DNA from 2 places in the Buttiauxella sp. AC038 genome. Region 2 is predicted to be linked to the other one. Evidence: riboswitches for the same ligand, from Rfam matches in the RefSeq annotation. Region 2 holds a riboswitch; the other holds the start of a gene.
What was found. A riboswitch is a leader RNA that binds a small molecule or an ion and turns the genes downstream of it on or off. The one in region 2 is predicted to bind cobalamin.

Region 1 (6,057 bases), 3.0 Mb from region 2:
ATTTATGGAATTTATCGGTAATAATCCCAACGCATTTCGTTTGTTGTTACGTGAGCGTTCTGGAACATCTGCCGCATTTCGTGCCGCTGTCGCCCGTGAAATTCAGCACTTTATTGCGGAACTTGCTGACTATCTTGAACTCGAAAATCGCATGCCGCGTAGTTTTACTGAAGCGCAGGCAGAAGCGATGGTTACGATTGTCTTTAGTGCTGGTGCCGAAGCGCTGGACGTTGATGCCGATCAGCGTCGTCAGCTTGAAGAGCGCCTGGTACTCCAGCTGCGCATGATTTCAAAAGGTGCGTACTACTGGTATCGCCGGGAGCAAGAAAAAGTGGCATTAGCTCAAATATCTGAAGAGTGAGTAAAGGAAGAGCAATGAAACAGTTACAAGACAGAGGTACGCTCGGGCTGGCGTTTATTGCAGGCCTGGCAATTAACGGAACGTTTGCCGCGTTATTTAGCTCGGTTGTGCCGTTTTCCATTTTCCCGATGATCACGCTGGTGCTGACGGTGTACTGTTTGCATCAACGCTACCTGAACCGCACGATGCCAGTTGGCCTGCCAAGTATTGCTGCGGCGTGCTTTGTGCTAGGTGTCTTGTTATATAGCGCAGTTGTGCGGGCTGAGTATCCGGTGATTGGTTCTAACTTCTTGCCTGCGGTGCTTTCAGTTGCATTGCTGTTCTGGATTGGTTTCAAAGTTCGTGCCCGTAAAGCGCAGGTAACTGAATAGTATTCTTAGCCAGAAATAATAACGGACGCCGAGGCGTCCGTTTTGCTATTTGCGTGTCAGCCACACGCCGCATTCCATATGATGCGTATACGGGAACTGGTCGAAGAGCGCCAGGCGCGAAACATTATGGGTTTCGCTTAATACTTCCAGATTCTCGCATAGGGTCTGCGGGTTGCAGGAAATATAGAGAATACGTGGGTATGCCTGCACCATCCTCACCGTGTCTGCATCCAGACCGCTGCGCGGTGGATCGACGAAAATGGTTTCGCACTGATAGCTTTTCAAGTCGATCCCTTCCAGACGCCTGAATTCACGCACACCATTCATCGCCTGAGTAAACTCTTCTGCTGACATGCGGATAATCTGCACGTTGTCGATTTCATTCGCTGCAATGTTGTATTGCGCGGAAGCGACAGATGGCTTGGCGATTTCAGTCGCCAGTACACGGTTAAAGTTACGTGCTAGCGCCAGAGAGAAGTTACCGTTACCACAGTACAATTCCAGCAGGTCGCCCCTGGAACCCTGAGTTGCATCCAGTGCCCATTCCAGCATATGAATATTCATTGCCGCGTTTGGCTGAGTGAAGCTGTTCTCAACCTGGCGATAAATCATCTCTTTACCGGCAACGGTTAAACGCTCATCAATAAAATCCTGATCCAGTTCGATCTTGGTTTTGGTCGCGCGTCCAATTAAATGAACGTTGAAACCCTGAGCACGCAGATTATCGCGCAATGCTTCAGCGTGTTGCTGCCACTCTTCACCCAACTTGCGATGATAAAGCAACGAAACCACAGCCTGATTGCTCATGGTAGTCAGATAATCAATCTGGAAAAGCTTAAAACGCAGGGCGGGAATATCGCGCACACCATCGAGCATTGCTGGCATTAGTGCGTTGATAAGTTCACTTGCTGCCGGGAAACTATTGACCCGAATACGTTGCTTAGTTTCCTGGTCAAACATGATGTGGTACAGGTCGTCTTCATCGTGCCAGATGCGGAATTCAGCGCGCATCCGGTAATGGCTGACTGGCGAACGGAACACCTCCGGCGCGGGAGCTGCAAAAGGGGCCATCATGCTTTGCAATCGGGCGACTTTTTCGGCCAGTTGCGCGTCGTAAAGTTCTATCGGGAGATGTTCTGGAGTCATAAGCGGCTACCTGTTAATAAAGTCAAACTACGCGGCGATTGTAGGGATTAGGCTCGTGATGTCCAGCGCTGTTGCATTTTGATGCTTATAGACAAGCTTATTAACAAAATCGTAGCATAGCGTTTCCGGCCTTTTTACATGAGTTAAAAGGGAACCCAGTGCAATTCTGGGGCTGACGCGCAGCGGTAAGGAATAGTGGGATGAATGCCATGTGCAGACACTGCTTATATGTACCCCAAATAATTCGAGATGCAGGAAGGCGGCCAGACCGTAAGTCCGCAGGAGCATAGCCTAACTATGCGACTGGGGTGCACGGGCGCAGCCAACGCATCTGCATCTTGAAGTATGACGGGAAAAGTGGGAAGTCATCATCCGTAAATAAAACACATCCAAGCCCGAAGACCTGCCGGTATACGTCGCAATTTGTCATAACTATCGCGTGCTATCGGTTATGTCTGCGGCATCCTTGATTTAAAAGCGGATGCTTATATAAATGAAGTTAAAAAAACTTTCGCTGCTTACGGCGTTGTCCGTAACGGCTTTTTCTGGCTGGGCGCAAGACAGCAATTCTGAAGAAAACCTGGTGGTGACGGCAAATCGTTTTCAGCAACCCGTCAATACTGTTCTGGCTCCAACCGATGTTGTTACCCGGGAAGACATTGACCAATGGCAGGCAAAATCGCTTAACGATGTGATGCGTCGTTTGCCTGGCGTGGATATCGCGCAGTACGGCGGTATTGGGCAAGGTTCTTCTATGTTTATTCGCGGAACCAATGCAAGCCATGTGTTAGTGCTGGTAGATGGTATTCCTATCGCTCGTCCAGGAATCTCTAACACTGCTGATATCAATCAAATCCCCCTTTCATTGGTGCAACGCGTCGAATACATTCGCGGCCCTCGCTCAGCTGTTTATGGATCGGGCGCAATTGGCGGTGTGGTGAATATCATCACGCAAACCGATGAAGATAAATCGCAAATCAATGCGGGTGTAGGCTCGAACGGCTATCAGCAATACGACGGTACTTTGCGTCATCGCTTTGGCGACACCGTGGCGACGGTGGCTGGTTCGTATGAAACGACCAAAGGCTTCAACGTCTTGCCGGACTCACCTTATAGCGGCGATAGCGATCGTGATGGCTATCGCAGCAAATCTTTCTGGGGTGGGCTTGAGCATAAGTTCAGTGACGAGTTTGATGGTTTCTTCCGTGGTTACGGTTATACCAACAATACTGATTACGACCAGGGGTCGTATGGGTATGCCGGTGGTGGCGATGAAGAGCAACTTTACAACCAGACATTCGATGCGGGCATGCGCTTCCATTCTGGCCTTTACTCTTCCCAGTTGTTGGCTAGCTATCAAAAAGTAAAAGACTACAACTATAGCAGCGTGAATGGCCGCTATAACGACGGTACCACTCTCGATAATATGACCCAGCGTAACATTCAGTGGGGTAATAACTTTGTTGTAGGAAATGGCTCAGTCAGTGCAGGCGTTGATTGGCAGCAGCAGCGCTTGACGTCTTCAGACACTGCGATGTCTGATACCTATAAGCGCGATAACACGGGTGCTTACCTCAGCGGTCAGCAGCAGTTTGGTGATGTGACGCTGGAAGCCTCTGGTCGTGAAGATAATGACGAACAATTTGGCTGGCACGGCACATGGCAGACGGCCGCTGGCTGGGAATTTGTTGAAGGTTATCGTGCGACGGTCTCTTATGGTACCGGGTTCCTCGCGCCATCGCTTGGGCAGCAGTTTGGTTCGACACGTTTTGGTATCGACTCAAATCCAAACCTGAAGCCAGAAGAGTCTAAACAATGGGAAGCCGGACTTGAAGGATTGACAGGGCCAGTAGATTGGCGCTTGTCGGCTTATCATTACCAGATAGAAAACCTCATTACCTACTATTCTGCCCCGGGATCTTTCGAAGGGAATTACGACAACATCAAGTCCGCGACCATCAAAGGGCTGGAATGGACGGGCAGCGTTGATACCGGCATCTTTACCCATAAAGTGACGCTTCAGTATATGGACCCGCGTGATGACCAGACTGATGAGGTGTTGGCTCGTCGCGCCAAACGTCAGGCGAAGTATCAGCTCGACTGGAGTATGTTTAATGTCGATATGGATGTTGCGTGGCAGTACTACGGCAAACGCTACGACAACAATACTTCTTCGTACAGCCCGACTCAGCAGGTTTTGCCGAGTTACAGCACTGTTGATGTTTCCGCATCATATCCTGTCACCTCACAGCTAACCGTTCGTGGTAGAATTGCCAACCTGTTCGATAAAGATTACGAGACGGTTTATGGCTATCAAACCCCAGGACGGGAATACTACCTCACTGGCAGCTATACCTTCTAATACACGTCCCACCGTACTGGTTTTCGATTCCGGTGTCGGTGGGCTTTCTGTGTATGACGAAGTCCGGCAGCTTTTGCCTGACCTGCACTATATATATGCCTTCGATAACGTGGCATTTCCCTACGGTGAGAAAAGCGAAGAGTTCATTGTTGAGCGCGTAGTTGAAATTGTTACTGCGGTTCAGGAACGTTACCCACTCGCGCTCGCCATCATCGCCTGTAATACGGCGAGTACCGTTTCGCTTCCTGCGCTACGTGAAAAATTCGCTTTCCCCGTCGCCGGCGTTGTCCCTGCTATTAAACCTGCTGCGCGTCTGACGACTAACGGTGTTGTCGGTTTGCTTGCAACGCGCGGTACGGTTCGCCGTCCTTATACTCACGAGCTGGTTGCGCGCTTTGCGTCAGAATGCAAAATCGAAATGCTCGGTTCGGCAGAGCTGGTGGAGTTAGCAGAGGCCAAATTACACGGGTACGCTGTCGACCTTGAAGAACTGCGTAAGATCCTTCGTCCATGGCTAAGAATGAAAGAGCCACCTGATACAGTTGTATTAGGCTGCACTCATTTCCCTCTATTAGAAGAAGAGTTACTGCAAGTCCTGCCGGAAGGCACCAGGCTGATTGATTCAGGTGCTGCGATTGCTCGCCGTACCGTATGGCTTTTAGAGCATGAATCTCCGAAAGCATTATCTTCTGATGAGAACATTGCGTTCTGTATGGGGCTTACGCCTGAGATTGCACAATTAGCACCCGTTTTGCAGCGTTATGGCTTCCCAAGGCTTGAAAAACTGGCTGTTTGTAGCGATTTCGAATAAAAAATCGACGGTTGAAATAAAAATTGAAAATAGGGGTTGTCAGCTTCCAGAAAATCCCTATACTGCGCCTCCACTGACACGGCACAACGGCTTACAAACCGGCTTGTCAGCCAGACGAAAAGCGAAAATAAACGCTTGACTCTGAAAGAGGAAGGCGTAATATACGCATCCTCGAGTTAGCAAGCGAAAGCACGCAACTCACTGCTCTTTAACAATTTATCAGACAATCTGTGTGGGCACTCGCAGGATTGATATCTCAAGTACCTTCGGGTACAAAAAAATATCAAGTCTTGAAGAGTGACCAAGCAGTAATTCATTTAGTTGAATTATTACGAAAGTTAATTTTTGAGCACCGCTTCACGAGTTGAAGCAAATCAAGCTTTTAATTGAAGAGTTTGATCATGGCTCAGATTGAACGCTGGCGGCAGGCCTAACACATGCAAGTCGAGCGGTAGCACAGGGAGCTTGCTCCTGGGTGACGAGCGGCGGACGGGTGAGTAATGTCTGGGAAACTGCCTGATGGAGGGGGATAACTACTGGAAACGGTAGCTAATACCGCATAACGTCTTCGGACCAAAGAGGGGGACCTTCGGGCCTCTTGCCATCAGATGTGCCCAGATGGGATTAGCTAGTAGGTGAGGTAATGGCTCACCTAGGCGACGATCCCTAGCTGGTCTGAGAGGATGACCAGCCACACTGGAACTGAGACACGGTCCAGACTCCTACGGGAGGCAGCAGTGGGGAATATTGCACAATGGGCGCAAGCCTGATGCAGCCATGCCGCGTGTATGAAGAAGGCCTTCGGGTTGTAAAGTACTTTCAGCGAGGAGGAAGGCATTGTGGTTAATAACCACAGTGATTGACGTTACTCGCAGAAGAAGCACCGGCTAACTCCGTGCCAGCAGCCGCGGTAATACGGAGGGTGCAAGCGTTAATCGGAATTACTGGGCGTAAAGCGCACGCAGGCGGTTTGTCAAGTCGGATGTGAAATCCCCGGGCTCAACCT
Region 2 (6,057 bases):
GGGGAAATGTAGTACCTCGCGCCTTTGAACGTATTGGCGGCACCATTTGTGGCGCAACCATGGGGCTTATTGCGCTAAGGTTGGAGCTGTTTTCTCTGCCGCTGATGCTGGTTTGGTGCGCTTTTGCGATGTTTATTTGCGGTTACCTGGCGCTGGGGAAACGCCCGTATCAGGCTCTGCTGATTGGTATTACCCTCGCAGTCGTAGTGGGTGCACCGGCTGGTGATATGGAAATTGCGTTGTGGCGCAGTGGTGATGTTATCTTCGGATCATTACTCGCAATGCTATTTACCAGTATTTATCCGCAGCGTGCGTTTATCCACTGGCGCATTCAAATGGCGAATTTCGTCACCGCCTTTGGTCGGGTTTATAACGCAGGTTTTTCTCCGAACTTGCTGGAGCGCCCGCGTTTGGAAAAACATCTGCATCAGGTGTTGACCGATGTAGTGAAAATGCGCGCACTGATTGGGCCGAGCAGCAAAGAAACGCACATCCAGAAATCTATTTTCGAAGCGATACAAACTGTCAGCCGTAATATGGTGTGCACGCTTGAGCTGCAAATCAATGCTTACTGGGCTTCCCGAGAGAGCCATTTCCTGATGATCAATGCTCATACTCTGCGTGATACTCAGCAGATGACGCAACGCACACTCGCTGCGATTGCCCATGCATTGCATGACGGTAACCCATCACCGATTTCTGCTAATAACGAAAAGCTGACCGAGATCGTCAGCGAATTGCGCCAGCTCATGCAGGAAGGGGGAAATGGGAAACTTCAGGAAACCCCAATTCACGGTTATGTCTGGTTGAGTCTGGAGCTTGCTCGTCAACTGGAATTACTCTCGCAGTTGATCTGCCGCGCGTTACGTAAATAATTGCGGGGTGCGGAGCGAATTGCTGGTTTCGATTCAGCACCAATTGAGGTTAAGATAGCGAAAGAGACTAATCGCCTGTACTGTTTGGCTATAGAGCCCGGAACGGACGGGGATAAAAGAATTGTCAGCGGCCGCCGCTACCATTAAGGTAATCTTATGGCGGTTGTCTTAACGAATCCGAGTATGAAATTAGCAGGGGTATAAAAATGGAACCAACTAAACCTTCTTTCCAGGACGTGCTTGAGTTTGTGCGTCTGTTCCGTCGTAAAAACAAACTGCAGCGTGAGATTCAGGACGTTCAGAAAAAGATCCGTGATAACTCAAAACGTGTTCTGCTTCTTGATAACCTGAGTGACTACATTAAGCCAGGTATGAGCATTGAAGCTATTCAGGGCATCATTGCCAGCATGAAAACCGACTACGAAGACCGTGTTGATGATTACATCATCAAGAATGCTGAACTGTCTAAAGAGCGTCGTGAAATTTCCAAAAAACTGAAAGTGATGGGTGAAATCAAACCCGAGTAAATTTACCCGCCATACTTCGAGCTGCCTCTGCCTTGGCTGTGTTCACTTGCCGCCTTGATGCAACTTGAATTATTTAGGGAAATTAGTGTTAATTGTGAAAACCGCCGATTCGGCGGTTTTTTTTCGCAAGAACTTAACGCACGCCGCCTGCAATCGTCTTCACCAGATGTTGCTGCGGATAAGGCACATCAATAGCGAACTGATTAATCTGCCAGAGTAATTTCCCAACATCATGCTTACTGGTATCAAGCATCAACCCCACAGCACTCCCGCTGTGCGCCACGTTCACACCGAATAAATCAAACTCTTCAACTAGCGCTAACAGCTGCGAAAACATCGGTTTTGGCAGTAACGCCTGGCTGGCGATCGCGCTTTGCGTGGCGGCTTCTCCCAACAAGCGAGGCTCTTGCATCTTGCAACTTTGTTGCAAGCGAAGCCACGCGTCATCAAGTACTGCGGCATGGCTAATTAACGCAGATTCGCGCTGATGACGACGGTAGTCCTCAGTCAGAATCGTGGTATCACTTTCAAGCAACAGGATATCCATAGCTGGCGCGGCCTGGCAGCTAAACTGAGTTTGCGCATTCAGGTGGGAGAAAAGCGTCGGCAAAACAAAAATCGTGCTGTCGGTCGGTTCAATGTTTACACATAAAGCCGCAAGGGTGGATTCGCTGAGCGTTTCACCCAAATACCGGGCGGTCGCCACTGCCGTTGCGGCAATATCTGCGGTGCTGCTCGCAAGGCCTTTACCTACGGGGATCGTGGACTCGAGAGCGGTGCTCAGGCTCTCTGATAATGCAGCGGGGTGACCAAAATACGCCACCACCTGTTCCAGTATCTGGCGCATACGCGGGCGCTCAGTTGGTTTTTTTGCACCATCACGCACTTCAACGGTGCTAAACCAGTCTATCGGGCAGGACACCAGTTTTTCGCTGCCGCTAATCCATCCCTGAATAAATTCCCCACAAGATGCCGGGCAGCTCGCTTCAGCCATCTTTTGGGCAACGCTCATTTATGCTGGGATTCATTATTTCATTACCTCAGGGCTTAAAAAATCAGTAAAAATTGTTATAGCGCAACACTCAATATCTATTAGCTTTTACACTGTGCCAGCTTTTACATATTCACGTGCATGATAATTTGAGAATCATGCACGATACAACTGACTCGTTTATGCCATGTGTGACACATGGCTGGGAAGGGGGTGAAACTCCCCCGCAGCCCCCGCTGCTGTGATGCCGACGAACCCGCGTAACCACTGATCTTTGATTGGGAAGGGCGGATGAGGATGAAGCTAAGCCAGAAGACCGACTCGTCAGAATACTTTTGATACTTCAACTTGCAGAGCCTTGCCTGCACTGCGAATTATCTGGACTCACAACAACTCCTTCGGTGGGAAGCCAGTTGTCATCAGATGCGTGCAGCCGCAAGGTGCGCGCACGTGCTGACATCCGCATTTTGCCGAAGTAAGTAAAAAGGCAATTATGGCAGGGGCAGCGAAACACGCATTCGTCATTGCAGGAACCAGCAGCGGCTGTGGCAAAACTACCGTCACGCTCGGGCTGCTCCGTGCCCTCATGCTGCGCGGTCTGCGCGTTCAACCTTTCAAAATCGGCCCCGATTACCTCGACAGCGGCTGGCACAGTGCTGTGTCCGGCATTGCCTCACGCAATCTCGATGCATTCATGCTGCCCACTCCAACCCTTAACGGTCTGTTTGCAAAACAAATGCAGCACGCTGATGTCGCCGTTATCGAAGGCGTGATGGGGCTGTACGACGGTTACGGAACGGACCCCAACTATTGCAGCAGCGCGGCTATGGCAAAACAGCTCGGTTGCCCGGTGATTTTGCTGGTAGATGGCAAAGCTGTGTCCACGTCCATTGCTGCCACAGTCCTGGGTTTCCAGCGCTTTGACCCCACGCTTAACATTGCCGGAGTCATACTTAATCGCGTTAATAGCGATAGCCATTATCAGTTGCTTGCCGATGCGATTACCCGATATTGCGGGCTACCGGTGTTGGGGCGAGTACCCGTTATGGCCGATGTCGCTTTACCCTCGCGCCACCTTGGTCTTGTTCCGGCACAAGAACACTCCCCGCAAGATGAACGCTGGCAGCGCCTGGCGCAGCAGCTTGAAGAAACTGTGGATATTGACCGCCTGCTGGCGTTATCTCACCTAAATTCTCTGCCGCACGGCGAAGCTCCCGCGATTGCTGACGAAGCCTTAGCGCATGGGCTAACCGTTGCCGTTGCCGAAGACGAAGCCTTCAACTTTTACTACCCGGATAACCTCGACATGCTCGAGCAGGCCGGGGTGAAAATCCAGCGTTTCAGCCCGTTGCATGACTCCCGACTCCCCGACAGCCAGATGATCTGGCTCGGCGGCGGTTACCCCGAAGTCCATGGCGCAAAACTTGCTGCCAATTCCGCCATGCGTGAGTCCTTGCGTGAAGCGCATCAACGCCGCATTCCGCTGTATGCCGAATGTGGCGGGTTGATGTATCTGGGTGAATCTTTGACTGACGGCAATGATGAAACCCATGCCATGTGTGGCGTGCTGCCAGGCCACAGCCAGATGGGCAAACGGCTAACACGTTTCGGTTACTGCGAAGCCACGGCATTACACGACACGTTACTTGCCAAAAAAGGCGAAACCCTGCGCGGGCACGAATTCCATTATTCAGATTTCAGCGGCTCATTACCCGCAGCTCTCGATTGTTGCAAATGGCGCGATGGTGTTGCTATTTCGCGCTGGCAGGGCGGTTTTCAGCATCATGCGACCTTTGCAAGTTACCTGCATGTTCATTTCGCTCAACGTCCATCATTACTCAATCGCTGGTTAGCACTTGCGAGGAACCACCTATGACACTCCTTGCGTGGGCTGTTGCGTGGTTACTGGATTATTGGCTCGGTGACCCGCATCACTGGCCCCATCCGGTGCGTTGGATTGGCAATCTCATCAGCTTTATGCAGCGCCAGATACGCCGGTGCTGCAAAAGCGACCGTGCACTGAAAATCGGCGGCGGTGTGTTATGGCTGGTTGTGGTGGGCACGACCTGGGGTGTGAGTTGGGGAGTATTGCACCTCGCAAACCAGGTATCTGTGTGGCTCGGCTGGTTGGTTGAGGTGTGGATGATTTACACCGTGCTTGCCGCCCGTTGCCTGGGGGATGCAGCAATGGAGGTTTACCGCGCCTTAAAAGACGGCACGCTGGCTGAAAGCCGCGAGAAATTATCCTGGATAGTCGGGCGCGACACCTCGCAACTTGAGCGCCCGCAAATCACCCGCGCGGTGGTAGAAACCGTCGCTGAAAACAGCGTTGATGGCGTGATTGCACCGCTGTTTTTCTTAATGCTGGGCGGCGCACCGCTGGCCATGGCCTACAAAGCGGTTAACACCCTTGATTCAATGGTGGGTTACAAAACTGAAAAATACCGCGCTATCGGTATGGTCAGCGCTCGCCTTGACGACGTCGCCAACTTTATTCCAGCACGCCTGAGCTGGCTGCTGTTAAGCATCTCGGCCTGGTTCGTGCGAGCTGATTTTAGACGCGCATTGCACATCGGCTGGCGCGACCGCTATCAGCACAGCAGCCCGAACTGCGCCTGGCCTGAGGCCACGGTTGCCGGTGCGCTGGGTATCCGCCTGGGCGGGCCGAACACCTATTTTGGCGAACGGGTAGAAAAACCCTGGATGGGTGATGAACGGCGCGGCATCGCGCTCGACGATATTACCCGCACCATTCAACTCATGATGTTGGCCTCACTGCAAGCTTTGCTGCTGTTCGCCGCATTGCGCGCACTCGCGCTTGGCACCGCTTAAGGACACCCAATGAACTACTTGCAACAACCGCAGCTTATCGAGCAAAACAGCTTTGAAATTATCAGTGAGATTATTGCCGCTGAGCGCCCGGAATATCGTTTTAACGATGCCACTCAGGAGGCGATGATCAAGCGCGTTATTCACACCACCGCCGATTTTGAGTGGCTGGATATTTTGTGGTTTTCACCCGATGTTATCGAAAAACTGACCGCCAGTTTGCAGCGTGGTTGCATTTTATATACCGATACCACAATGGTGCTTTCGGGCATCAACAAAAACCTGCTGGCGGAGTTTGGTTGCAGCTGCCGTTGTTTTATTAGCGACCCGCGCGTGGTGGCACATGCCAAAGAACAAGGTGTGACGCGCTCAATGGCGGCGGTGGATCTCGCCTTGCAGGAAGAAGGCGAGAAAGTCTTTGTCTTTGGTAACGCGCCGACCGCACTGTTCCGCTTGTTAGAGTTAGGGGCCAAACCTTCAGCCGTTATCGGCGTGCCCGTCGGGTTTGTCGGGGCTGAGGAGTCTAAAGAAGCGCTGGTTGAAAGCGGCTTACCCGCCATTGCCGCCCGTGGGCGCAAAGGCGGCAGTAACGTTGCCGCAGCCATTGTGAATGCGCTGCTTTACCGCTTGCGGGAGGCTCAGTGAGCGAGCAAACCGCCGATTGCGTCTGGCATAAAGGCAAGGCATACCGGAAAGGTTATACCACCGGTTCATGCGCCACTGCTGCGGCAAAAGTCGCGGCCCTGATGATATTGCGCCAGCATGTGATCGACCAGGTTTCTATCGTCACCCCTTCGGGCGTCACACTGCATCTCAACGTTGAAATGCCGATTAT

Region 1: another riboswitch for cobalamin. It lies ahead of btuB (TonB-dependent vitamin B12 receptor BtuB); the one in region 2 lies ahead of AC0IXI_RS08625 (cobyrinate a,c-diamide synthase).

The regions. Positions count from the first base shown of each region.
Region 1 is NZ_CEEDCQ010000001.1:4,840,722-4,846,778, reverse strand. Features, by position in the region: gene fabR (HTH-type transcriptional repressor FabR) at 1-361, shown strand, start outside; gene AC0IXI_RS22915 (YijD family membrane protein) at 376-732, shown strand; gene trmA (tRNA (uridine(54)-C5)-methyltransferase TrmA) at 778-1,878, opposite strand; cobalamin riboswitch at 1,988-2,303, shown strand; gene btuB (TonB-dependent vitamin B12 receptor BtuB) at 2,372-4,240, shown strand; gene murI (glutamate racemase) at 4,185-5,051, shown strand; rRNA gene AC0IXI_RS22895 (16S ribosomal RNA) at 5,435-6,057, shown strand, end outside.
Region 2 is NZ_CEEDCQ010000001.1:1,811,261-1,817,317, forward strand. Features, by position in the region: gene AC0IXI_RS08610 (FUSC family protein) at 1-875, shown strand, start outside; gene AC0IXI_RS08615 (DUF496 family protein) at 1,082-1,402, shown strand; gene AC0IXI_RS08620 (GHMP family kinase ATP-binding protein) at 1,536-2,396, opposite strand; cobalamin riboswitch at 2,557-2,728, shown strand; gene AC0IXI_RS08625 (cobyrinate a,c-diamide synthase) at 2,887-4,269, shown strand; gene cbiB (adenosylcobinamide-phosphate synthase CbiB) at 4,266-5,225, shown strand; gene AC0IXI_RS08635 (cobalt-precorrin-8 methylmutase) at 5,235-5,867, shown strand; gene cbiD (cobalt-precorrin-5B (C(1))-methyltransferase CbiD) at 5,864-6,057, shown strand, end outside.